DNA from 3 places in the Blautia sp. OF09-25XD genome. Region 2 is predicted to be linked to each of the others. Evidence: riboswitches for the same ligand, from Rfam matches in the RefSeq annotation. Region 2 holds a riboswitch; each other region holds the start of a gene.
The links. Region 2 has a riboswitch for cyclic di-GMP ahead of DXA93_RS16910 (ATP-binding protein). Riboswitches for the same ligand answer to the same signal wherever they lie in the genome.
Positions count from the first base shown of each region.

Region 1 (7,745 bases), on a different contig from region 2:
TCATCGGCTTTACCACACTGGCTGTAAGTAATATTGATAATCAGAAAAAAGTCAGAGATTATCTGAGCAAAATCCTTTCCTCCAGTAAACATCTGCTTTCACTGATCAATGATATCCTGGATATGAGCCGGATTGAGAGTGGAAAGATCCATCTGGAAGAAACGGAGGTCAGTCTGTCGGATGTGCTTCATGATCTGAAGACCATCATTAGCGGGCAGATCCATGCGAAACAGCTGGAGCTTTATATGGATGCAATGGATGTTACCAATGAGGATGTCTATTGCGACAAGACACGTTTGAATCAGGTGCTGCTGAATCTGCTGTCCAATGCAATCAAGTTTACTCCTGCAGGCGGAACTGTATCTGTCCGGCTGAAACAGTATCCAGGGACAGTAAAAGGCAGTGAACTATACGAGATCCGGGTAAAGGATAATGGAATCGGCATGAGTCAGGAATTTGTACAGAAGATCTTTTCTCCTTTTGAGCGGGAGCGGACTTCCACTGTGAGCAGAACCCAGGGCACAGGACTTGGCATGGCCATCACCAAGAATATTGTGGATATGATGGGTGGTACCATTGAGGTCCGGACAGAGCAGGGGAAAGGCACAGAATTTATTGTCCGTCTGCCATTTCGGACTCAGCCTGAGAATCACCGTATAGAGAAGATTGCAGAGCTGGAGGGCCTTAAGGCTCTGGTTGTAGATGACGATTTTAATACCTGTGACAGTGTGACAAAGATGCTTGTGAAGGTTGGAATGCGTTCGGAATGGACACTTTCCGGTAAGGAGGCTGTTCTGCGTGCAAGGCAGTCTATGGAGCTTGGGGATGCATTCCATGCTTATATTATTGACTGGCGTCTGCCGGATATGAATGGCATTGAGGTCACCAGACAGATCCGCAGTCTTGGTGATGATACGCGATCATTATCCTGACTGCTTATGACTGGTCAGACATCGAAGTGGAAGCCAGGGCTGCAGGGGTGACTGCATTCTGTGCGAAGCCTCTTTTTATGTCAGATATCAGAGATACCCTGATGGCTGCTATCGGCCAGAATCAGGCTGAGCAGGAGAATCCCGTTCTTCCTGAGACAAGCTCAGATTTCAGAGGCAGGTGCATACTGCTTGTGGAAGACAATGAACTGAACCGTGAAATTGCGGTGGAGATCCTTAACGAATATGGCTTCATGGTTGATACTGCAGAAAATGGGGCAGAGGCAGTGGAGAAAGTTAAGAATTCGAAGCCATGTAATTATGATCTGGTGCTGATGGATGTGCAGATGCCGGTAATGAACGGATATGAGGCCACGAAGCAGATCCGTGCCCTTAGGGATCCGGCGCTGGCGGGAATTACCATCCTTGCCATGACTGCCAATGCTTTTGACGAAGACAAAAAGAAAGCACTGGAATGTGGTATGAATGGCTTCTTATCCAAGCCAATTGTTATAGAGGAATTGATCAGTACGTTACAAAACAATCTGGTAGATTAGTAAAAAAACTGCTAAGAAGTTCGGTTCACAACTTTTTAGCAGTTTTTTTTTATTTATTCGGAAAATTTATCACTGTAACGAAGATGCATATCTTCCCAATCCATGAACAATACATAAAATACTTTTCCGTATTGTTGGCTTTCTACGATTCTTCCATGATCAAGCACGGAAAGATAAGTTCCGTCAGCTTTTCGAAGATGAAAGTGAATATAGTCATTTTCATTGCCTGTGCCAATCTGTTCCCAGATGCTTGTTTCAATCTGTTGTTGTTCATCTTGTCGGATCAGATTGCGGAACCTTTTTTGAGTAAGCCTGAATAGTTCATCCATGCTCTTATAACCAGTCATATGAAGAAATTCGTGGTTTGCATAAAAGAGCTCATCATCTTCTTTGTCTGCTCTATATATGATAAATGCACCTGGAAGGTGTTCAGAGATATCCTTCAGTGCAAATCCAAGCTGTTTGCGGACTCCTGACTGGAGACCTTTTCTGTAAGCCATACATCCGTTTTTTCCATGCAGTTTTATTTCATAAAGAGCTGCATCTGCACAGCGCATAAGCTGTGAAGGGCTGGCTGCAAATGTTGGATATTCTGCATATCCGAGAGATATATAAAATGCGAGTTCTTTACCGTGATATGAAAACGTTTTTGGAAGCTTAGTGAATTGCTGCAGCTGTTTATCTGCTTCCTTAAAGGTACAATTTGGTAAAAGAATGCAGAATTCGTCACCACCATTTCTTCCAAGCAATGCATCGGATGGGAAAAAAGCTTTCATACTGTCTGCCAGACTCTTTAATGCTTTGTCTCCATAACTATGGCCATAGATATCATTGATAAACTTAAAGTCATCAATATCAAGGAGCGCAGCCACAAAATGTGTTTGTGGATTTTTAGAAATTATTTTTTCTGCTAATTCATCAAATCCATAGCGATTATAAATATTTGTAAGAGAATCTGTGCGCGCCAGTATTTTATATTTGTTCTTGTGTTCTTTTGCTACCAGCCATACCCTGGTAAGTACTGACAGAAGAAGGCTTATAGTAAGAAACATACCACTGATAATTATCAGTAGTGTGTTATTTCTCCATCCGGTTTTAGGAGTTACCTCAAGCTTCCAGGTTCCATCCCCTACTGTAAAAGCGTAAGAAATCGGATGATCTATTTGACCATCTGACTGATAAACCACTTTATAAGTATCGCTCCAGGGAGTGTCTGTTTTTAAAATTTTGTATTCATATCCAAAATTTGAAAGTGCACTGACTGTATCTGAAAAAATATCCGGAACACGCAGGATAACAATGGTAAATCCCCAGAAATACTCTTGTCCGCTTTTATCTTTCAGGTAGACTGGATTGCGGACTGCAATTCCATAACCGCCCTGTTTTAATTCGAAGGGCCCCTGCGTAATGGTTGCATGGTTATCTCTTGCATAACAGGAAATCTCTTTACGGTCTTTATCATGGAGCAGATCGATCTTACCTGCCTCATTTCCTTCAGCCGGATAAATATCTGTTACAACACCATTAGGAGCGAGCTGCACGCTTTCAATAGAATCAGACATAAGATTCCCGGCAATCGTCTCAAACTGATGGATTTCGCCATTTTCACTGATTAAGATCTGTTCCAAAGTATCTGTAATTCCAATTCCATCTGCAATTTCATTCTTTATGCGTTCACCATAGGTGGTTGCGTTTAATTGTGCCAATATGTGTCTCTGATTTTTTTCATGGGTGTCTGTTTTGTATACAATTAAACCAACAAGGCATATGCCCAGTAAAAAAATAATAAGAGGCACAAGTGTTTTTTTCTTCACTTGGTTCACCTCAGTTTATTCATTGGAGTTTTTATAATAAAGCATTATATCATAGAAGTTGAAAAACGGAATAAGTTTTTAAAAAAATGACAGTATAATGACAATATGTTTTTGGGCGTTAAAACGGTAATGTTTTTCTTGTGTACAGTAGAGTACTATAGTATAATAAAATCAGTTTTTTGCGTAAGTCTAAAAGCTATAATAAGGAAATCGGCAAACCAGATGAAAGTCTGGGACGCAAAGCTACAGGGCCTGTAAAATGGCAGCCAGTTGCATGAAATGACGTGCACTGTCTGTCTGGCAGTGCTTTTTTACGGTATTATTTCATAGACGTAACAATAATGTCGCATGATACTCGTACACCTATGAATGCAATCATTGGTATCACATCTTTGATCAGACATGATGCAGGAAATAAAGCAAAAGTTATAGAGTATGCAGATAAAATAGATATTTCATCACAGCATCTGTTGGGAATTATCAATGACGTTCTGGATATGAGCAAGATTGAGGCAGGAAAAACTGTCTTCAAGTTCAGAAGCATAAAGACCGGTGGGGGGGACCGAACCGCAGGTCACTGAACAGTGACAAATGGATTTGATGCGGTAGTGCAATTTTATTAAACCAGGAGGTTGACAAGGAGATGTATAGAGAAATATATTTGACAGACAGACAGACAGACAGACAGGAGATTTAATATGATTTCGAGAGCAAAGAAATATGTGGCAGTATTACTGGCTTTTGTATGCGTGTGTATGATATTTTCTCCCCAGACTGCATATGCAGCCGAGGACAGTTCGCAGCATGAAACTGTCAAAGTCGGTTTCTTTGCCATGGATGGTTATCATGTGATGGATGAAGAAGGCAACCGCAGCGGGTATGGCTATGATTTTCTTCGGCTGATGGCCCGTTATTGGGATGTAGATTACGAATATGTCGGATATGATAAGAGCTGGGATGATATGCAGCAGATGCTTGAAGATGGCGAGATTGATATGGTAACATCTCCCCGCAAAACACCGGAAAGAGAAGAAAAGTTTGATTTTTCACGTCCGATCGGAACCAATAATGGGATTCTGACCGTCCGCAGTGACAACAGCACGATTGTGGATGGCAATTACAGTACTTACAACGGTATGCGTGTGGCACTTTTGAACGGAAGCTCACGAGATAAAGAGTTTGCGGATTTTGCAGGCAATAAAGGATTTACATATGATCCATTTTATTTTGATACGACAGAAGAGATGGAGGAAGCTCTTCAGAGCGGAAATGTTGATGCTATTGCTGCCACTTCTATGAGAAAAACAAACAATGAGCGTATCGTGGATAAATTTGACAGCAGCGATTTCTATGTCATGGTTAAAAAAGGTAATACAGAATTGCTGAATGAGATCAATTATGCAATCGGCCAGATGAATGCAGTTGAGGGTGACTGGAAAACGACACTTTATAATAAAAATTATGAAAGCATCGAAACTAAGAATCTGGAATATACGGAGAAAGAAAAAAGTATTATTTCACAGTATTCCAAGGACAACCCGCTTCATGTTCTGTGTGATCCGACCCGTTATCCATATTCTTATAATGAAAATGGTGAGATGAAGGGTATTATCCCGGATTACTTCCGGAAAATTGCAGACTATGCCGGGATTTCCTATGAGTTTCTTACACCTGCCACCAGAGATGAGTATATTGCTTATCAGAAAAATAAGGAAACCACAGATATGAGCATCGATGCGCGCCTGGAAACAGATAACTATGCTGAGACGAAAAAATGGGGGATTACTGCACCTTTCATTACGATGCAGCTGGCAAGGGTGACACGGCGTGACTTTGATGGAAAAATTAATGTTGTTACTACTGTTGACCAGACAGCATCAAAGTCAATTGAAGATGCAATGGCACCCGGTGCAGAAAAACTGATGTGCAGTACCCGACAGGAAATGATGGAAGCTGTCCGTGAGGGTAAAGCAGATGCTGCCTTCGTCTACTATTACATGGCACAGGCGTTTGTGAACAGTGACACTACGGGCACCATGACATATACTCTGCTGGAACAGCCTACATTCACCTACCGCATGGTAATTTCATCAACTGAGAACCATGCGCTGGCTGGTATTCTGACGAAAGCAATGTATGCCATGCCCCAAAATCTTGTTGAAGATCTTGCAGCACAGTATACCACATACAAAGCAACAGAGCTTACACTTGTTGACTGGATACGTCTGCATCCTGTTGTTACTGTTTGGGTTCTTCTTATTTTTGGATGGCTGCTGACTGCTATGGCTGGGACAATGGTGCGTCTCAGTGCAAGAAAAAAAGCTCAGAAGGCGGCCCAGGAGAAAGCTGAGGAAATGGCGGAACTGGCAGAGCATGCACAGGCTGCAAACAAGGCAAAAACAGCATTTCTGTCACATATGTCCCATGATATGAGGACACCGATGAATGCAATCATAGGATTTACCGGTATTGCAATGAAAAACAATCCGTCAGACGAAGTGAAAAATTGTCTGGAAAAGATTGACGAAAGCTCAGAGCATTTACTGTCGCTGATCAATGATGTATTAGATCTGACCCGCATCGAAAGTGGAAAAGTGAAATACAATCCGGTACCGGCGGATGTGAAAAACATTACAGATTCTGCATTGGATATTATAAAAGGCTTTCTTACGAACAGGGATATCAACTTTAAGATTCAGCGTGAAGATGCAAAGATTCCAAATGTACTTGCGGATCCTGCACGCCTGCGTGATGTGCTGGTCAATATTCTGAGCAATGCCGTGAAATTCACTCCGGATGGAGGGACGATTACATTTGAAGCCCGGTGTCAGGAAAAGGGCGGGGATGGATATATAAATATGCGTTACCGCATTTCGGATACTGGTATTGGCATGAGTGAGGAATTTACAAAAGAAGTTTTTGAGGAATTTGCACAGGAAGATTCCGGTGTGAGAACGCAGTACCATGGAGTTGGACTGGGGATGGCTATCGTAAAGAAGTATGTAGATATGATGGGGGGAACCATTTCCGTGCAGAGTAAAAAGCATGAGGGAACCACATTTGCCGTGGATATTCCTTTGGAAATTACAGATAAGGAATGTAATAAGTCAGACACAGGTATTTCTGAAAAGGTGAATCTTACAGGTGTGAATGTCCTTCTTGCAGAGGATAATGAACTGAATGCAGAGATTGCTGCCGTGCAGTTGGAAGAGTTCGGGATGAATGTAGAAAGAGCTGTGGATGGAAAGAATGCTGTTGAGATTTTCAGAAATCATCCGGAAGGCGCATTTGATGTAATCCTGATGGATATCATGATGCCTGAAATGAATGGTTATGAAGCGGTAAAAGCAATCAGGGCAATGAATGACAGACCGGATGGAAAAAACATTCCTATTATAGCAATGACAGCTAATTCATTTGCAGAAGATGTTCAGGCATCACTGGATGCAGGAATGAACGCACATTTGTCAAAGCCGATTGTGATTGATGAAGTTATAAAAACGATTATAAGGTATGTATATCATTGATTAGCAGAGGTTCATGAATTAGTGGAATACAATTGACAGGAGGACCAAAATATGACAATGCGAGAGTGCTATGAAGCTATTGGAGGAAACTATGAAGCTGTCCTGGGATGCCTTCATTATTAATGATGTTAGGGGGCAGTTACTGCAAACAGTAACTGCCCCCTAACTAGGATATTTATGTAAATTATTTCTGGTCCAGTACGGACTGAATCTGCTTCATCAGCTGATCGTAGTTTGACTGATCGTCAATGCCACCCATGAAAGGTTCCCCAACGATATTTCCGTCTTTATCTACAAGAACGGTTGTAGGAAATGCCATGATGTTTCCTTTTCCAGCATAGTTTCCAACTGTTGAATTAGAATCGAAAGTCAGGTTCTTGTAGGAAGCGCCCTGAGCTTTCAGGATTTCTTTTGCCTCTTTGATTCCGGCTTCATTGTTGTCTAAAGTATCCATGTTGATACCAACAACTTCGCCACCCATTTCTTTGAGTTTCTCATTTAATTCATTCAGCTTAGAGAGCTCTCCGACACATGGCTTGCATCCACTGAACCAGAAATTTACAACTGTAACTTTATTTTTAGCGAAAAGACTGTCATCTACATCGTTTCCATCCAGATCTTTTCCTTTGAAACCTTTGAATACAGCTGTGGATTCGTCTGATTTAGAGGAAGAGCTGTCAGAGGAATCGGATGCAGCAATCTCTTTCTCAAGCTTGGCAATTTCTTCTTCAATTCCGCGGATTGTCTCGATGTCTTTGCACAGAGTTTCATATTCTTCTTTAGAGAAAGAGTCTTTGTTAGATTCCACTGTGCTTGCGAGGGTATCAGCATAGTTTTCGCTCATGGCATCACCGGCAGCGTTCTTGTTCATAAGACCAAAGGCTTTGTCCCATGCATCTTTGTGATCAGCAAAAAGCT
Region 1 is NZ_QUMG01000020.1:59,068-66,812, forward strand. Features, by position in the region: partial or broken gene DXA93_RS14815 (ATP-binding response regulator) at 1-1,486, shown strand, start outside; gene DXA93_RS14820 (diguanylate cyclase domain-containing protein) at 1,540-3,300, opposite strand; cyclic di-GMP riboswitch class I at 3,503-3,578, shown strand; partial or broken gene DXA93_RS14825 (sensor histidine kinase) at 3,642-3,836, shown strand; gene DXA93_RS14830 (transporter substrate-binding domain-containing protein) at 3,999-6,827, shown strand; gene DXA93_RS14835 (TlpA disulfide reductase family protein) at 7,012-7,745, opposite strand, start outside.
Region 1: another riboswitch for cyclic di-GMP. It lies ahead of DXA93_RS14825 (sensor histidine kinase); the one in region 2 lies ahead of DXA93_RS16910 (ATP-binding protein).

Region 2 (7,745 bases):
ATCGTCATTGGCTGCACAGTGGGGTGTACATATTGCTATGCCCGCAACAACGTGAAACGCTGGCATATGATTGATGACTTCGCTGACCCTGAATTCTTTCCGGGTAAGCTCAAGATGATGGAAAAGAAACGTCCGCAGAACTTTCTTCTTACTGGGATGAGCGATCTCTCCGGATGGAAGCCGGAATGGAGAGACGAGGTATTTGCAAAGATCCGTGAAAATCCACAGCATCAGTTCCTGTTCCTTACCAAGCGACCTGATCTGCTGGATTTTGATACCGATCTGGAAAATGCATGGTTTGGCGTTACGGTGACGAGGAAAGCCGAACTGTGGCGTATCGACGCCCTTCGGAAAAACATCAGAGCAAAGCATTACCATGTTAGCTTTGAACCGTTATTCGACGATCCCGGTACAGTTGACCTTTCCAGAATCAACTGGATCGTTGTCGGCACTATGACCGGGGCTCAGAGCAGGAAGATTCATACGGAGCCGGAATGGGCATGGTCTCTGACGGATCAGGCACACGCACTCGGCATTCCGGTGTTTATGAAGGAAGACCTTGTCCCTATCATAGGGGATGAAAATATGATTCAGGAAATGCCGGAAGAATTTAATAAAGTGTTAGAGGTACAGAAATCATGGAAGAAGTAATAAATGGAATCCTCATTCGTGAGGTGGAAACAAAGAACATCATGACTAAGTCTAGTCTGCCGGTAGGCGGTTACTCGGTCAATCCCTATGTGGCTGTACACATGCCTGCAAGTATTGCTATGCTTCTTTTATGAAGCGCTTTAGCGGGCACAAGGAGGAATGGGGCACTTTCCTTGATGTGAAGCATTGGCCGGAAATTAAAAATCCGAAGAAATATGCCGGACAGCGGGTGGTCATCGGTTCTGTGACAGATGGCTACAATCCACAGGAGGAGCAATTCGGGAATACCAGAAAACTTCTGGAGCAGCTGAACGGCAGTGACGCAGATATTCTGATCTGCACAAAGTCGGATCTTGTGGTACGGGATATTGATCTGCTGAAGAAGCTTGGACATGTAACCGTTTCATGGTCGATCAACACACTAGATGAAAATTTCAAGAACGATATGGATTCTGCTTCGAGCATTGAGCGCCGTATCTCTGCTATGAAGCAGGTATATGAAGCAGGTATCCGTACAGTCTGTTTCGTATCCCCGGTATTCCCCAGTATCACGGATTTTGAAGCAATCTTTGAGCGGGTAAAGGATCAATGCGATCTGTTCTGGCTCGAAAATCTCAATCTTCGAGGCGGTTTCAAAAAGACAATTATGGATTATATCGCCGGAAAATATCCTGATCTTGTACCACTTTACGACGAGATCTATAACAAGCATAACCGCAGCTACTTTGAAGCACTTGAAGTAAAAGCTGAGAAAATGGCTAAGAAGTATGATTGTGCCTTTGTGGATAATGAAATGCCTTATGGCAGAGTCCCGCAGGGACATCCGGTGATCGTAGATTATTTCTATCATGAGGAAATCCGTGGGACAGAGAATACCGGAAAAAGAAATCGCTAACTTCAAGTTTGCAGGGAAGGTGGCTATCATGGAGATGAAGAGAAATGGATGAGAGGAAAGCGTATTGGTTTGAACAGCCATATATGCCGCAGATGAAAAATATTGCGGTGGCTCCTGTTATTCTGGAAGATGGAAGACTGTCCTTCTGTGTTCCAGGGGATGATGGTCCTCCGTGGTCCGGGGTGTGGAACCTGACTGGAAAGGTTGTTTTGGACGGGGATGATTATTTTGAGTTCCAGTGTGATGATGAAGTGATGCACAGACGGGGTGGAACATATAAATTTCATGCTTTGGATGTTGATACATTCAGCAGGGAAACGTGTCAGTGGATATCACAGGGAAAAGAGATTGCAGACTGCTGTAAAACAACAGAAGAACTGCATGAATGGTACCTGAAACATTGGACTTATAACAGATAGAATGATTATATTTACGAAGGCATCGGTCACCTGGTTGGCTGGTGCTTTTTTCGTGGGGAAATGGAGGTGGCGGGATGTATCCGGTATCGGATGGGTTTCTGAGAGCTGTGAAGAGCAATACAAGAAAATATTACTGGACGGGTACGATCGTTACCAGAGGCGGAATGACGTATGAGTCGGGGCGAAGGAGATTGTGAAGGGTTCCGGGTATATTTCCAGGCAGTGCTGTGGAAGCACGGAAATTGAACTGGGGACGGTGTATGCGGCGGAGATGGGGATCACGCTTCTGAGTGACATTGACAGGTATACGCTGGAGGATGCTCAGGTGACGCTGGTGTTTCATCTGGTGCTGGCGGATGGTTCGGTGGAAGATGTGCCGATGGGAGTTTTTGAGGTCAGTGAGGCGAACCGTCTGGCAAAGTGCCTGGAACTGAAAGCCTATGATTTTATGCTGCGGTTTGATAAGAGTTTCAACGGGTTTGAGACTGTGGGGACTGCTTATGATTTTATTGCTTTGTGCTGTAAGCGGTGTAAAGTGGAGTTTGCGAATAAGAGGGCGGAGATTGATGCCATGCCGAATGGCGGGGTGACGCTTTCTGTTTATACTGAAAATGATATTGAGACCTGTCGGGATGTGCTGTTTTATGTGGCACAGGTTCTGGGAGGTTTCTTTATTATTAACAGGGAGGGAAAGCTGGAACTGAGAAAGTACGGGAAGGATCCTGTGATGAAGGTGGAGCAGAGACACCGGTTTTCTTCCAGCTTTTCGGATTTTATTACCAGATACACGGCAGTGAGTTCCACCAACAAGCAGACGCAGATTGCAGAGTATTATGCTCTGGATCCGGATAATGGGCTGACCATGAACCTGGGTGTGAACCCGCTTCTGCAGTTTGGGTTAAAGGAGACCAGGGAGATGTTGTGCAGCATTCGGATGAATGGTGTGATACCTGTGTGTCTGCTGCAGGGATCAGGGCAGGATGCAGTGAGTTGATCGGCAGGGAGTGCGGCGTGGAGGAATACGTGAAGATCTTCAGGGAGGTGGGGATCTGGATCGAAGACGGAACCATCACGCCGGAGCCGGGTTATGTGATTGTGTATAACTGGGACAAGGCCACACAGCCGAATGACGGGTACAGTGACCATATCGGTTTTGTGGAGGAGGTTTCCGGTGGGAATGATTACTGCTATTGAAGGTAACCGGGGTGAAAAGGTTGACAGAAGGGTGATCCCCCTGGGATGGGGATATATCCGCGGATATGCGGCTCCGCAGTATGAGAAGGCTGTGAAAGGAACCGGCGGGAATCCTGGTACAGGAAAGAAAAGTGTGGAAGCTGTGGCGAAGGAAGTGATTGCCGGAAAGTGGGGGAACGGCGAGGACAGAAAGAAGAGACTGCAGGCTGCAGGGTATGATTATCCGGCAGTGCAGGCGAAGGTGAATGAGCTGGTGAAAAGTAGCAACAAAAAAGAGTGTGGAAACTGTAGCAAAGGAAGTCATTGCCGGAAAGTGGGGAACGGCGGGGACAGAAAGAAGAGACTGCAGGCTGCGGGATATGATTATGGGGCAGTGCAGAGAAAAGTGAATGAGTTGATGAGATAGTAGGAAGCCTGCTGTTGTCTGTGGAGAAATCTGCGGATGATGGCAGGCTTATTTTTTTGTTTGAGGTTTCAAACTTTTATGTGACAAACATAACTGTCTGTGCTATTATAAAAACGATATAAGCGAAAATGACTTTTGCGGAAACGAAAGTATCTTTATATTTTTTTATCCGTATACTTCCTATAATGGGAATGAATACTTGCAAAGTTGATTACTAATATTTTTTCATTATTACAGGTACAATAAGAACATGTAATAGCGGAAATGAGGTATAGTTACTTGCAGATAGAGAAGTATATTGCGGATAAAATAACATTTTTGTGTGAAAAGCGTGATATCAGTAAATATAGATTATCGCAGCTGTCGGGAATTTCCCAGTCATCACTGGGAAGAATCATGGCGCAGGAAAACCTGCCGTCGCTGATTACACTTGAAAAAATATGTGCAGCTTTGGGCGTGACATTATCACAGTTTTTTCAGGAAGGTAATTCAGAGAATCTGACAGAAAAACAGAAAGAAGTTTTAAGGATATGGAACAATCTGAGTACAAATGAGCAGGAAACAGTAATGTCAATGCTGCGTGGACTTCGGAAGTAGGAGAACAGTTCGAGTATATGTATCGGCTGTTCTTCTTTTGTTTTTAGGCGTTAAAACGGTAATGTTTTTCTTGTACATAGTCGAGCATTAGAGTATAATAAAACCAGTTTTTTTTCATATGTTTAAAAGCTATAATAAGAAAAACGGCAAAACAGATGAAAGTCTGCGACGCAAAGCTATAGGGCCTGTAAAATGGTAGCCAGTTGCCACGTTAAAGATGCATTGTCTGCAATGACAATGCTTTTTTCATTTTTGGAGATTAAAAAGAAACTAAAACAGGCAATAATTGGTGGATGCTAAAATATAAAAATGAAGTAGATAAAAACGCAGGTGTAAAGGAAATCGGTTATGTGGAAGAAAATTAAGTCAGCACAGGAACAAAAAAATACATTTAGGATAAAAAAAGAGTTATGGATTCCGGTATTTGTATTGATGATCGGTTTGGTTGTTCTGGTGAATATAGACATTCGTGCGGATAGCAGTCAAAGGGATTTGATAAGGTCAAGAGCTGAATTAAACGCAGTAACGTATGCAGATCATATGAAGGCTGATATCGTGAGGGGAATTGATATTACAAATACTTTTGAACAGATTGTTATTAGTGAAAACGGAAAAATTTCCATGTTCTCGAAAGTTGCAGAGAATATGATGGCAGATTATATCCAGAGTATTCAGATCGCACCAGACGGCGTAGTGACTGAGATTTATCCGGAAGACGGAAATGAGGCTGGAAAGATAGATCTTATTTATGATAAAGAACGAGGAAAGATATCTTGTTATGCCAGAGACAATGATGTGATAACCATGCAGGGACCATTTTCTTTGAAACAGGGTGGAACGGGGATTGCTGTAAGAAATCCGGTGTATGTGGAGCAGAAAAATGGCGAAAGGACATTTTGGGGATTTACAATTGTAATTATTCGTGTACCGGATATATTCGCTGATTCTATAAAGTCACTTACCGATTTTAGCTATGAATATAAGTTGTCTAAAAGTATTGCACCGTGGGATGAAACATACGAAGAAGTGTATGGCTCAGTTGTGGAAATGATTGATCCTGTCACATATACTTTCGAATTAGGTGACAGTCAATGGATTCTGGAAGTGATGCCTGAAAACGGATGGAATAGCAATGAAAAGTTATATAGACTATGGGGCTGCGGTTTACTGATTGTTTTGCTTTTAACTGGATTTGTTTTTATGATTATGTTACTGCACAGGACACAGGAATCGGAAAACACAGTAGTGGAATTAAATAAAAAACTGCAGAAAGCATTGGAGCAGGCGAAAACAGCCAGTGTTGAAAAATCTAATTTTCTGTTTAATATGTCACATGATATACGTACTCCTATGAATGCAGTTATTGGTATGACGTCATTAATAAGACATGATGCAGGAAATAAAGATAAAGTAATAGAGTATGCAGATAAAATAGATATTTCATCCCAGCATCTGTTAGGGATTATTAATGATATTCTGGATATGAGCAAAATTGAGGCAGGAAAAACAGTTTTTAAATACGATGATTTCTCTATTCTGAATTTTATACAGGAAATCAATAATCTATTTCATTCACAGATAGATGAAAAGAAACAGATTCTTACAACAAAGAAAAATATCCGACATGAGTGGGTGAACGGGGATCAGCTTCGCCTGATGCAGATTTTCAGCAACCTGCTTTCTAATGCAGTGAAGTACACGCAGGAAGGTGGAGAAATTCAGTTTCTGGTAGAAGAATGTGAAACAAATTCATCCGTCCATGCAAAGTACCGTTTCTTAGTCAGGGATAATGGAATAGGAATGTCAGCAGATTTCAAAGATAAAATCTTTGATGCTTTTACCCGTGCCGAAAGTTCTGTGACGAATAAGATCCAGGGAACCGGTCTTGGAATGGCTATTACCAGAAATCTGGTTGAAGCAATGGGAGGTACCATTGATTTGGAGAGTGAACTGGGACAGGGAAGTTGTTTTGAGGTTTTCATAGAGCTGAGAATTGCAGAGGATAGAACAGTTGCTCTGGCGGCACAAGAAAAAACAGATGAGCAGGATGGTAATATTCTGCAGGGAATGAGGTTCCTGTGTGCAGAGGATAATGAGCTGAATGCTGAGATCCTGACGGAACTGTTAAAGACTGAAGGTGCAGAATGTACCATCTGTGAAAATGGTGAAGAGGTTTTGAAAGCATTTGAACAGTCTGCTCCGGGGGATTATGACATGATCCTGATGGATGTGCAGATGCCTGTTATGAATGGTTATGAGGCAACAAAGGCAATCCGCAGAAGCTCCCATGAACTGGCAAAGAAGATTCCGATCATTGCCATGACCGCCAATGCATTCTCAGAGGATATCCAGCATTCTCTGGCAGCCGGTATGAATGCTCATGTTTCAAAACCAGTTGAGATGAAGGTACTGGAAAAGACAATCAGAAGTATAAAATCCGGCGGGGAGGCACCGAAGTGCAGGTTATTGAAGAGTGATAAATGGATTTGATGCGGCAGTGCAATTTTATGAAATCAGGAGGTTGACAGGAAGATGTATAGAGAAATATATTTGCCAGACAGGCAGACAGGAGATTTAATATGATTTCGAGAGCAAAGAAATATGTGGCAGTGTTACTGGTTTTTGTATGCGTGTGTATGATATTTTCTCCCCAGACTGCATATGCAGCCGAGGACAGTTCGCAGCATGAAACTGTCAAAGTCGGTTTCTTTGCCATGGATGGTTATCACATGATGGATGAAGAGGGGAACCGTAGCGGTTATGGCTATGATTTCCTTCGGTTGATGGCTCGTTATTGGGATGTAGATTACGAATATGTCGGATACGATCAGAGCTGGGATGATATGCAGCAGATGCTTGAAGATGGCGAGATTGACATGGTAACATCTGCCCGCAAAACACCGGACAGAGAAGAAAAGTTTGATTTTTCACGTCCGATCGGAACCAATTATGGGATGCTGACCGTCCGCAGTGACAACAGCACGATTGTGGACGGCGATTACAGCACTTACAACGGTATGCGTGTGGCGCTTTTGAACGGAAACACCCGGAATGAAGAGTTTGCGGATTTTGCAGACAACAAAGGATTTACATATGTTCCATCTTATTTTGATACGACCGCAGAGATGGAGGAAGCCCTTCAGAGCGAAAAAGTTGATGCGATTGTTACCAGTTCTCTGAGAAAAACAAACAATGAGCGAATCGTGGATAAATTTGGCAGCAGCGATTTCTATGTCATTGTTAAAAAGGGCAATACAGAATTGCTGAATGAGATCAATTATGCGATCGATCAGATGAATGCGGTTGAGGGGGACTGGAAAACGACGCTTTACAATAAAAATTATGAAAGCATAGAAACTAAAAATCTGGAATATACGGAGCAAGAAAAAAGTATTATTGCACAATATTCCAAGGACAACCCGCTTCATGTTCTGTGTGATCCGACCCGTTATCCATATTCTTATAATGAAAATGGTGAGATGAAGGGTATTATCCCGGATTACTTCCGGAAAATTGCAGACTATGCCGGGATTTCCTATGAGTTTCTTACACCTGCTACCAGAGATGAGTATATTGCTTATCA
Region 2 is NZ_QUMG01000028.1:12,147-19,891, forward strand. Features, by position in the region: gene DXA93_RS16880 (radical SAM mobile pair protein A) at 1-651, shown strand, start outside; partial or broken gene DXA93_RS16885 (radical SAM mobile pair protein B) at 639-1,546, shown strand; gene DXA93_RS16890 (hypothetical protein) at 1,591-1,965, shown strand; partial or broken gene DXA93_RS16895 (hypothetical protein) at 2,040-2,890, shown strand; gene DXA93_RS18065 (CHAP domain-containing protein) at 2,956-3,159, shown strand; gene DXA93_RS16900 (hypothetical protein) at 3,143-3,565, shown strand; gene DXA93_RS16905 (helix-turn-helix domain-containing protein) at 3,845-4,162, shown strand; cyclic di-GMP riboswitch class I at 4,298-4,373, shown strand; gene DXA93_RS16910 (ATP-binding protein) at 4,511-6,652, shown strand; gene DXA93_RS18785 (transporter substrate-binding domain-containing protein) at 6,742-7,745, shown strand, end outside.

Region 3 (7,745 bases), on a different contig from region 2:
TCAGCTGCTGTAGGTAAGCGTCTCTTTTAATCTCCATCGTTACACTCCCCATTTCCGTGCATCTACACACTTTTATGTAATGTTGATAAATATATTTTCAGATTTTTTTGATTGCAGTGTCTATAATCGATTACTCCAATCGTTATTATAGGTAGACAACAAAAAGAAGATGGTTCCGATGTTTCATTAAATATGTTCGTTAGTCTTTTACGCAAAGGATTCTATCTCCTCTGCGCCCTAATGCTTTTCGGATTCAGTTCAACAAACTGGATTTTACCAATTTTCGGAGATTAAGGTTTCCGGATGTGAAAAAACTAATTTAATATTCTTCTTGGAATTCAGCAACAACATCAATGTACCTTGTTCTTTTGTCTCCATTTGCGTTGTCATGACCAATGAACGATATGGTTTGAAGCCACATTTTGTCTGAACTCGTTTTGATTGTTCATTGAAATCATAGTAACCACAAATCAGAAAATCATAATCCAATTCGCCAAATAAATAATCTTTAACTGCATTTACGGCTTCGGGCATAAGTCCTTTTCCCCAATAATCTTTACTCAAAACATATCCTAATTCTCTGCCGTAATAATCCTTGAATTCTGTCAAAGCATCTTCTAACCCATATTTTTCTATGCCAACAGTACCGATTACTTTATTGTTTTTCTTTAAGCAGATTGCAAATACTTTATCCTCACTGATAAAGGAATTCATAATACTTTGAGATTCAGCAATATTTTCATGATGTTTCCATCCTGCCATCTCCCCAACACCTTCGACAGATGCATACTCATAGAAATCCTCCAAATCTGTTTGTTTGAATGATCTAAGAATGAGCCTTTTTGTTTCTATTACTTTTCCGTCTATTCTGAAGTCAGCATTCATATTTTTACGCTCCTCATAACGTCTAATTCTCCAAATTCCGATTTCTATTTTCGTTTCCATAGCATAGTGTACTCTTTTTCACCAGTATCTTCATCCAAATCTTCACATTGAATAATGAATCCTTCTCTTTGGTAAAAAGAAATTGCTCTGGCATTCTTCTGGTATACATTTAATCGTAAGCTAACTTTTTTATCCTTAATATAATCTAATAAAAGCTTACCTATGCCACATGACTGCATTTCATCGGAGACAAAAATACCTTCGATATATTCATCATTTAGTCCTACAAATCCTTGTATCATTTTATCTGCTTCAAACACATAGACTTCGGATTGTGACAGCATTTCTTTTACTAATTCATAATTACTTTTCCAGTATTGATTGGAAATAAAATAATGTGCTTTCAGATTTGTCTTTAACCATATGTCAGCGACTCTATCGATATCTCCGTTCAGCAACTTTCTAATCATAACAAATATTCTCCACAACTACATCCTTTATGCTTTTCTCTTTTTTCCATTCTATCACAAGTTCACCATTAATTATCAATTTTTTGATATTTTTTCTTTTCCCTCACTGTAAAACAGCCTCTGAGCGTTTCGTTATATAGAGGGATACAAATAAGAGCAAGATCCACCCATGTTTAACAGTATTGCCATTTTGCCTCCCGTCAACCTATGGGTTTTATCTTGATGGGGATCTCCCCATACCCTCTCAATAACAGACTTTTCACTTGTTTGGTTCAGTCATCTTGACTCCTTTCCTCCAGGATTCAGGAAATAAAAAATGCCTGCCTGGAACTTTTATAGATAGTAAAGTTCCAAACAGACATTGCTGTTTGACCATTAGCTGTAGCTAATAGAATTGAAGAACGTGATTAGAAAATAACAAAAGCGTTCGTTGTCAGCTAATCCAGCTAACATTTTCGAACGCTTTGAAGCCCGTCGCCAAGAGGATTTGAACCTCCGACCCCTCGCTTAGGAGGCGAGTGCTCTATCCAGCTGAGCTATGACGACACATGCCGCAAACCTTGATTTTACTGGGTTTCTGGGATTTTTCCCTTCGGCCATATATAAGATTATCAACTCTATTTCGAGTTGTCAATCTACAGATTTTTTCGATTTGGTAACATTAGAACGCTCCCCAATTTGGGGAATGCTTTGTTGTCACCATTGGCATTTTTCAGAATAGATTCGAACTGAAAGTTGTTTTTCATTTTTTCCCTTTGGGGAATGCCTCGGCTTTCTCTTAGGAGGGGGACGCTCTATCCTGCTGAGCTACAGAAACAAGAATTATAAATGTTTCAGCCAGGTCAGAAACAAAAATATTATACTATATTTTTGCTGCTTTTTCAAGACGAAACACATACTTGCGATTCCGCAGTTTACTTCAGGAATTTTCCATTGTGAGTACCTGATAAATTCTCTTATAGGCTTTTCATAGGTCCAGCAGCAGCCTTCGACATTGTTGTAGTATTCATTATTTTTTTCGACAACATATTCTAAATCGTTTTCTGTCATGAGTCTGTATTTCATCGTACACCTCCAATGTTAAAAACAGTAATCTGCCAAAATCCAGAGGTCATTATATCATATTCCGATGGGAAAGGAGAAGAGAGTCTTACAGCAATGAATTAAAATAAAAAAAGAATCTCGGCAAAGCAGTCGAAAGGCTGTGACGCAAAGCTACAAGGCCTGTAAAATGGCAGCCAGCTGCGTAAATATGGAACATTTCTTATAAAATAAATAGGGAGAAATGACTCAAATGCACGGTAGGAGAATCTATGGTGCTTTTTTATTGCCTGCGAAAAGAAAATACGAGAGGAGGAGTTTGCATTTTCCCGCCATCCGGCGATCACCGCATTTACGAGCATGAACGTGGAGACACCGACCATCATGGCGTATCTGTTTGACCACCAGCTGTATCTGGTGGCACTGATTGCAGGTGTGCTGCTGTTCTGCTTGCGGAGGATAATGCACTGAATGCAGAGGTTGCGACGGAGCTGCTTGGAAGCTTCGGCCTTGTCGTGGACTGGGCGGAGAATGGTTCCAAGGCCGTGGATCAGTTTGAAGCGTCGGATCCGGGAAGCTATTTTGCGATCTTCATGGATATGCAGATGCCGGTGATGGATGGCATCGAGGCGACGAAAAAAATTCGAAACAGTGTGCGTGAGGACAATGATGTTCCGATTTTTGCGATGACAGCAAATACCTTTGCAACGGACCGCAAGCGGTGCGCGGATGCGGGCATGACGCGGGTATATTCCGAAACCGGTGAATTTAAAAGAGATTCAGACGACGCTGGACGAGAAAGTGCGGACGGCATGCGCCGGATAACGGGACGGATTAATAACAGAAAAATTTGGAGAAGGGGCTCTACTGCTTTGGATTGCAGTGGAGCCTTTTTATGGTGTATCATAGGAAGTAAAAGAAAACAGGGGAGAATCACGGAATGGAAATTGCAGAAAATATCACATGGACCGAGGAACTGGAAAGGCTGGATGTGCTTCTTTCGCAGGGGCAGTTCGAGCTGCTGCTTCCGGGTGAGCGGTACGGTGGAGGAGAAAAGGAGATCTGGCTTGTCTATCTGATGAACGATGCGGCAGAGAGCTTTCTCGTTTTTCATGACGCGGAGCTGACGGGAACGTATCAGAAGGAATACGAGGGAGAAATAGATGCTGCACTGGAAAAAGACGGGGAGCAGTACGTTCTGATCGTGCGGCAGGGAGAGACGGTGTGCACGCTGTTTTTCAGCCGCCTTTCACTGGAAGTGCATCTGTTTGATTACGGAAAAACGGGTCATTTCTGGGTGGACGGATACGAGTATCTGCGGCAGATTGAGTTCCGTATTGCGATCCTGCGGGACAAGCTGGAATACCTCGGCGAGGCGTTCTGCACCGAGGAAGAAATGCGTCTGGCATCGCTGGCCAATTTCCCGCCGCTCAATTTCTGCTGCTACCCGGCCGTGCCGGATCAGTATCTCGTACCGTCATGCCCGTGGTGGGAAGCGACGGAAGAGGCAATTACGGAGATGAAAAAACTGGCATCGGAGGCAGGCGATAAAGTGCTGCTGTGGTATCTTGCACTTTATGAAAAATGGCAGGGAAAACTCCTCGCAAAACAGATCGCAAAACTGCTGCATACGAGCCGCCACGCGAAAGTCGTGGATTTACTGGAAAAAAAACTGGCCCGCGAAGCACAGAATTATCCGAAACGACGCTTCACCGGCGAAGAAGGAACCCAGATCCGAAAAATCCAGGAGCAGGCAATGAAACGGAAAAAGATACTGGAAGCCGAAGGAAAACGCGCATCATTGCTGCGCGAGGAGCCATTCTTTTATGCACGGGATTCGGTGGAATATAAGGTCCATCTGATGATCTGGGGAACGAGAGGGAAAGAGCGGGTTGTGGAGGTTGAGACGTTTAAAATTTCCAGAACGCAACGGCAATGATCAGCTCCTTTACGGATGAGCCGGAAGTGATTCAGTTTTAATACCAGTAGACAAGAAGTCCCCCGCTTCTAAAGTGGTGGGATGAATTGTTAAAAGAAACATAACGGCAGTGGCGGGCGGAGAGAAATCGGTATCCTCCACAGACATGAGGCAAGTCACAGTCGAACTATTTTCGACATGTCAGACTCCGTGAAAATACCGACTGTGAATTGAAACAAGGGATAAGGTAAAATAGAAAGCGCTTATTTGAGGCGGGAATGAAATCTCAAATAAGCGCTTTTTCTATACGCTGCCGCCAAGTCAGGCTGCGGGCAGTTTATAATATTTCGATGTATGCTGGCGGTAGAGCAGCAGCAATCCGCGGATGCAGAGCTCGATAGCCATGGCGATCCACATGCCGCGCAGGCCGAGCGGGGTGATGAGAAGCACCGCGAGACCGAGGCGGATGACCCAGATGCTGCCAAGGTTCAGAAGGCTTGGCACAAACGTATCGCCTGTTCCGCGGAGGGCTCCGGCGGCAACGATGGAAGCGCCGAAAAACGGCTCGGCGAGCAGTTCGATGCGGAGTACCTCGGCGGCAAACGAGCGCACCTGCGGGTCAGGAGTCAGAATGCTAAAGACGAACGGACAGAAGATCATCATCAGACCTCCAGTGATGGCCATCAGGACTGCGCCCATGGCAATGCAGATATTTCCGTAGCGTTTCGCCAGCTTGTAATTTCCGGCGCCGTAGCTTCTGCCGACGAGCGTTGTCGCGGCGGAACCGATGCCGTAGCCTGGCATGTAGCAGAGGCCTTCGGCGGTGACGGCGAACGAATTGGCCGCAATCGCAATGGAGCCGAGCGGGGCAATCAGCATGGTGGCAGCAACCATGGCGCTGTTCATCGCGATTTCCTGTACGGCAACCGGCACACCGATTTTGAATGCAGTTTTCAGAATTTTCGTATCAAAAACCGTTTTTTCCTTCCGGCGGAGACGCAGCCGCGGATTGCGGACACAACAGAACCAGGCACCCGTGAGGCTGATGACGGCGCAGGCCAGCATCGTTCCCATACCGGCACCCATGACACCGAAAACCGGAATCAAAAGAGCATTGAAAATGATATCGAGCACGCACATGACGGCATTTAAAATACTGGGCGTCACCATATCACCGCTGCACTGCAGGAAGGACGACATCAGCGAGTTGAGCTGGGAAAACGGAAGCATGATGGCAAACATCATAAAATAGAGCGTGGCATTCCGCCGGATCTCCTGCGCACCGCCGAGCCACCCCGGCAGCGGATGACTGATCAGAAGCCCGATCAGGCACAAAACAGCCGACACAACAAGCGCGGACGCGATGCCATGCCGCACAACATCCCTTGCCTTCTTGTCATGATTTCCCCCGATCTGATGCGCTACCTGAACAGAAAAACCGGCTGAAACCGCATAAATCGTACCGCTGAGGAGCCACGTCGTCGACGAAACCAGTCCGATCGCCGCCGAAGCATTCGCCCCAAGCGCGCCGACCATCGCGGAATCAATGTATTGCATCGCAATCGTAGTAATCTGTGTAAGAATCGCAGGCAGACTTAATCGCCCGACCTGCTGAATCTGCGGTTTCAGTTCAGTCCAGTTTATTCTATTCATCATTTTCTCCAGAACATGTATTTTATCGTATGGTTTTTCTTAAGAATGTAAAGATAAATGCGTATTTTACGCTAACATGTTTTGAAGAAAGTGTCAATCAAAAACGAGGTTTAATTTGACTTTTTTCTATGCGTATTAGGCATAGGGGCGGAGAGGATTCGAATTTAATTTTCCGGCGGAAGGTTGTTCTTCACAGCGGGGTTCGCCTGGGTCGTGTTGGTTGCAGTCGGCAGGGAATCTGTCGGGGCGACCGGGCTCATGAGGACGCGGCCGGTTCCGCGGTAGACGTTGACGAGGCCTTCACCGCTGACGGCGGAGCCGACGAGGGTTCCGGTGGAGCGCTCTACGGTGAAATCAAGGTTGGAGGACCAGCAGACGGCGAGGTTTCCATCGATTTTCAGTTCGTCGTTTTCGAGTTCGACTTCGATCAGCTCGTCCTCAGGTACGTTGCTTTCGAGGGCAACGGCGCCTCTGCCGACGAGGCTCAGATTGAAGAAGCCTTCGCCGCCGAGGACAGCGGAGGAAATGCTCTTGCGGGCGGTCAGTTTGGTTTTGACTCTGCCGTCGCAGGCGAGGAACATGCCGTCCTCAATCGTCATTCCGGAGGAGCCCCATTTCTCGACATCCACAAGAATGATGTATTTGTAGGTCGGTTCCAGCACGAGATATCCGTCGCCGACGTACTCCGGTTTTACGGCAGATTCCTTTGTCATGGCGCCTTTGATGGCCTTTCCGAACAGGTCGCCGATCCCTTTGATTCCGGCGGTCGCCTGTACATGGCCGCCCATCCACTGCATCGCACCGGACTGGATAATCGCGGAGTGCTCCTTGTCCAGTTCAATGACAACCTGGCGGCGGCGCACATTCATTTTGCTCATGTAATACTCCTCCATGGCAGTCATCGGCGAGACGCTGGAATCCTGGAGATATTCCATGACGTGGAAATTTTCGATGGACTTGGTGAATTTCCGGTTTTCGTTTTCGAGATTTAAAATTTTCATAGGCACGTTCCTTTCTTTCATTAAGAAGAAAAATAGTGATCCGTCTTGTTTCTTTTATTATACAGGAAAGAAAGCAAAGAGCACAGAAAAATTTAGAAAAAAAGGAAATCTGGAAATCATGTTGTCCATTTTTCAGCGGAGTGATAAGATAAAGTTCAGAAAACGCAAGCAGTACGGTCAGAGGAGGAATTTATTATGAGTACAATTACTGTCAGAGATGCAAAAATAGAGGATGCCGCACGCATTCTGGAGATTTATGCTTATTATGTAGAATACACCGTCATTTCTTTCGAGTGGGACGTGCCGTCTCTGGAAGAATTTGAGAACCGCATGCGTGATATCATGAAAAAATATCCATACCTCGTCATCGAGCAGGATGGAAAAATCGAAGGTTATGCATACGCACATGCCTTTGTCGGCCGCGCCGCATACGACTGGTCGAGCGAGCTGACCATTTATCTCGATCACAATGCAAGAAAAGGAGGCCTTGGCCGGAGACTGTATGAAGAGCTGGCGGACCGCCTGAAAAAATGGGCATTCTGAACCTCTACGCCTGCATCGGCTATCCGCAGGTCGAGGATGAATATCTGACGAAAAACAGCGCCGAGTTCCATGCGCATCTCGGATTCGAACTCGTGGGAACCTTCCACAACTGCGGCTACAAATTCGACCGCTGGTACGATATGGTCTGGATGGAAAAAATCATCGGCGAGCCGCACGCGGGACAGCCGGCAGTAAAATCATATAGTGAGATAAAAGAATGAGCACAATAACAAC
Region 3 is NZ_QUMG01000002.1:57,292-65,036, forward strand. Features, by position in the region: gene DXA93_RS02235 (ATP-binding protein) at 1-37, opposite strand, end outside; gene DXA93_RS02240 (GNAT family N-acetyltransferase) at 274-945, opposite strand; gene DXA93_RS02245 (GNAT family N-acetyltransferase) at 930-1,355, opposite strand; tRNA gene DXA93_RS02255 (tRNA-Arg) at 1,828-1,901, opposite strand; gene DXA93_RS02260 (hypothetical protein) at 2,178-2,420, opposite strand; cyclic di-GMP riboswitch class I at 2,530-2,605, shown strand; gene DXA93_RS20445 (response regulator) at 2,888-3,475, shown strand; gene DXA93_RS02270 (DUF3878 family protein) at 3,388-4,335, shown strand; gene DXA93_RS02275 (MATE family efflux transporter) at 4,636-5,967, opposite strand; gene DXA93_RS02280 (AIM24 family protein) at 6,132-6,968, opposite strand; gene DXA93_RS19285 (GNAT family N-acetyltransferase) at 7,164-7,511, shown strand; gene DXA93_RS19290 (GNAT family N-acetyltransferase) at 7,499-7,732, shown strand; gene DXA93_RS02290 (hypothetical protein) at 7,729-7,745, shown strand, end outside.
Region 3: another riboswitch for cyclic di-GMP. It lies ahead of DXA93_RS20445 (response regulator); the one in region 2 lies ahead of DXA93_RS16910 (ATP-binding protein).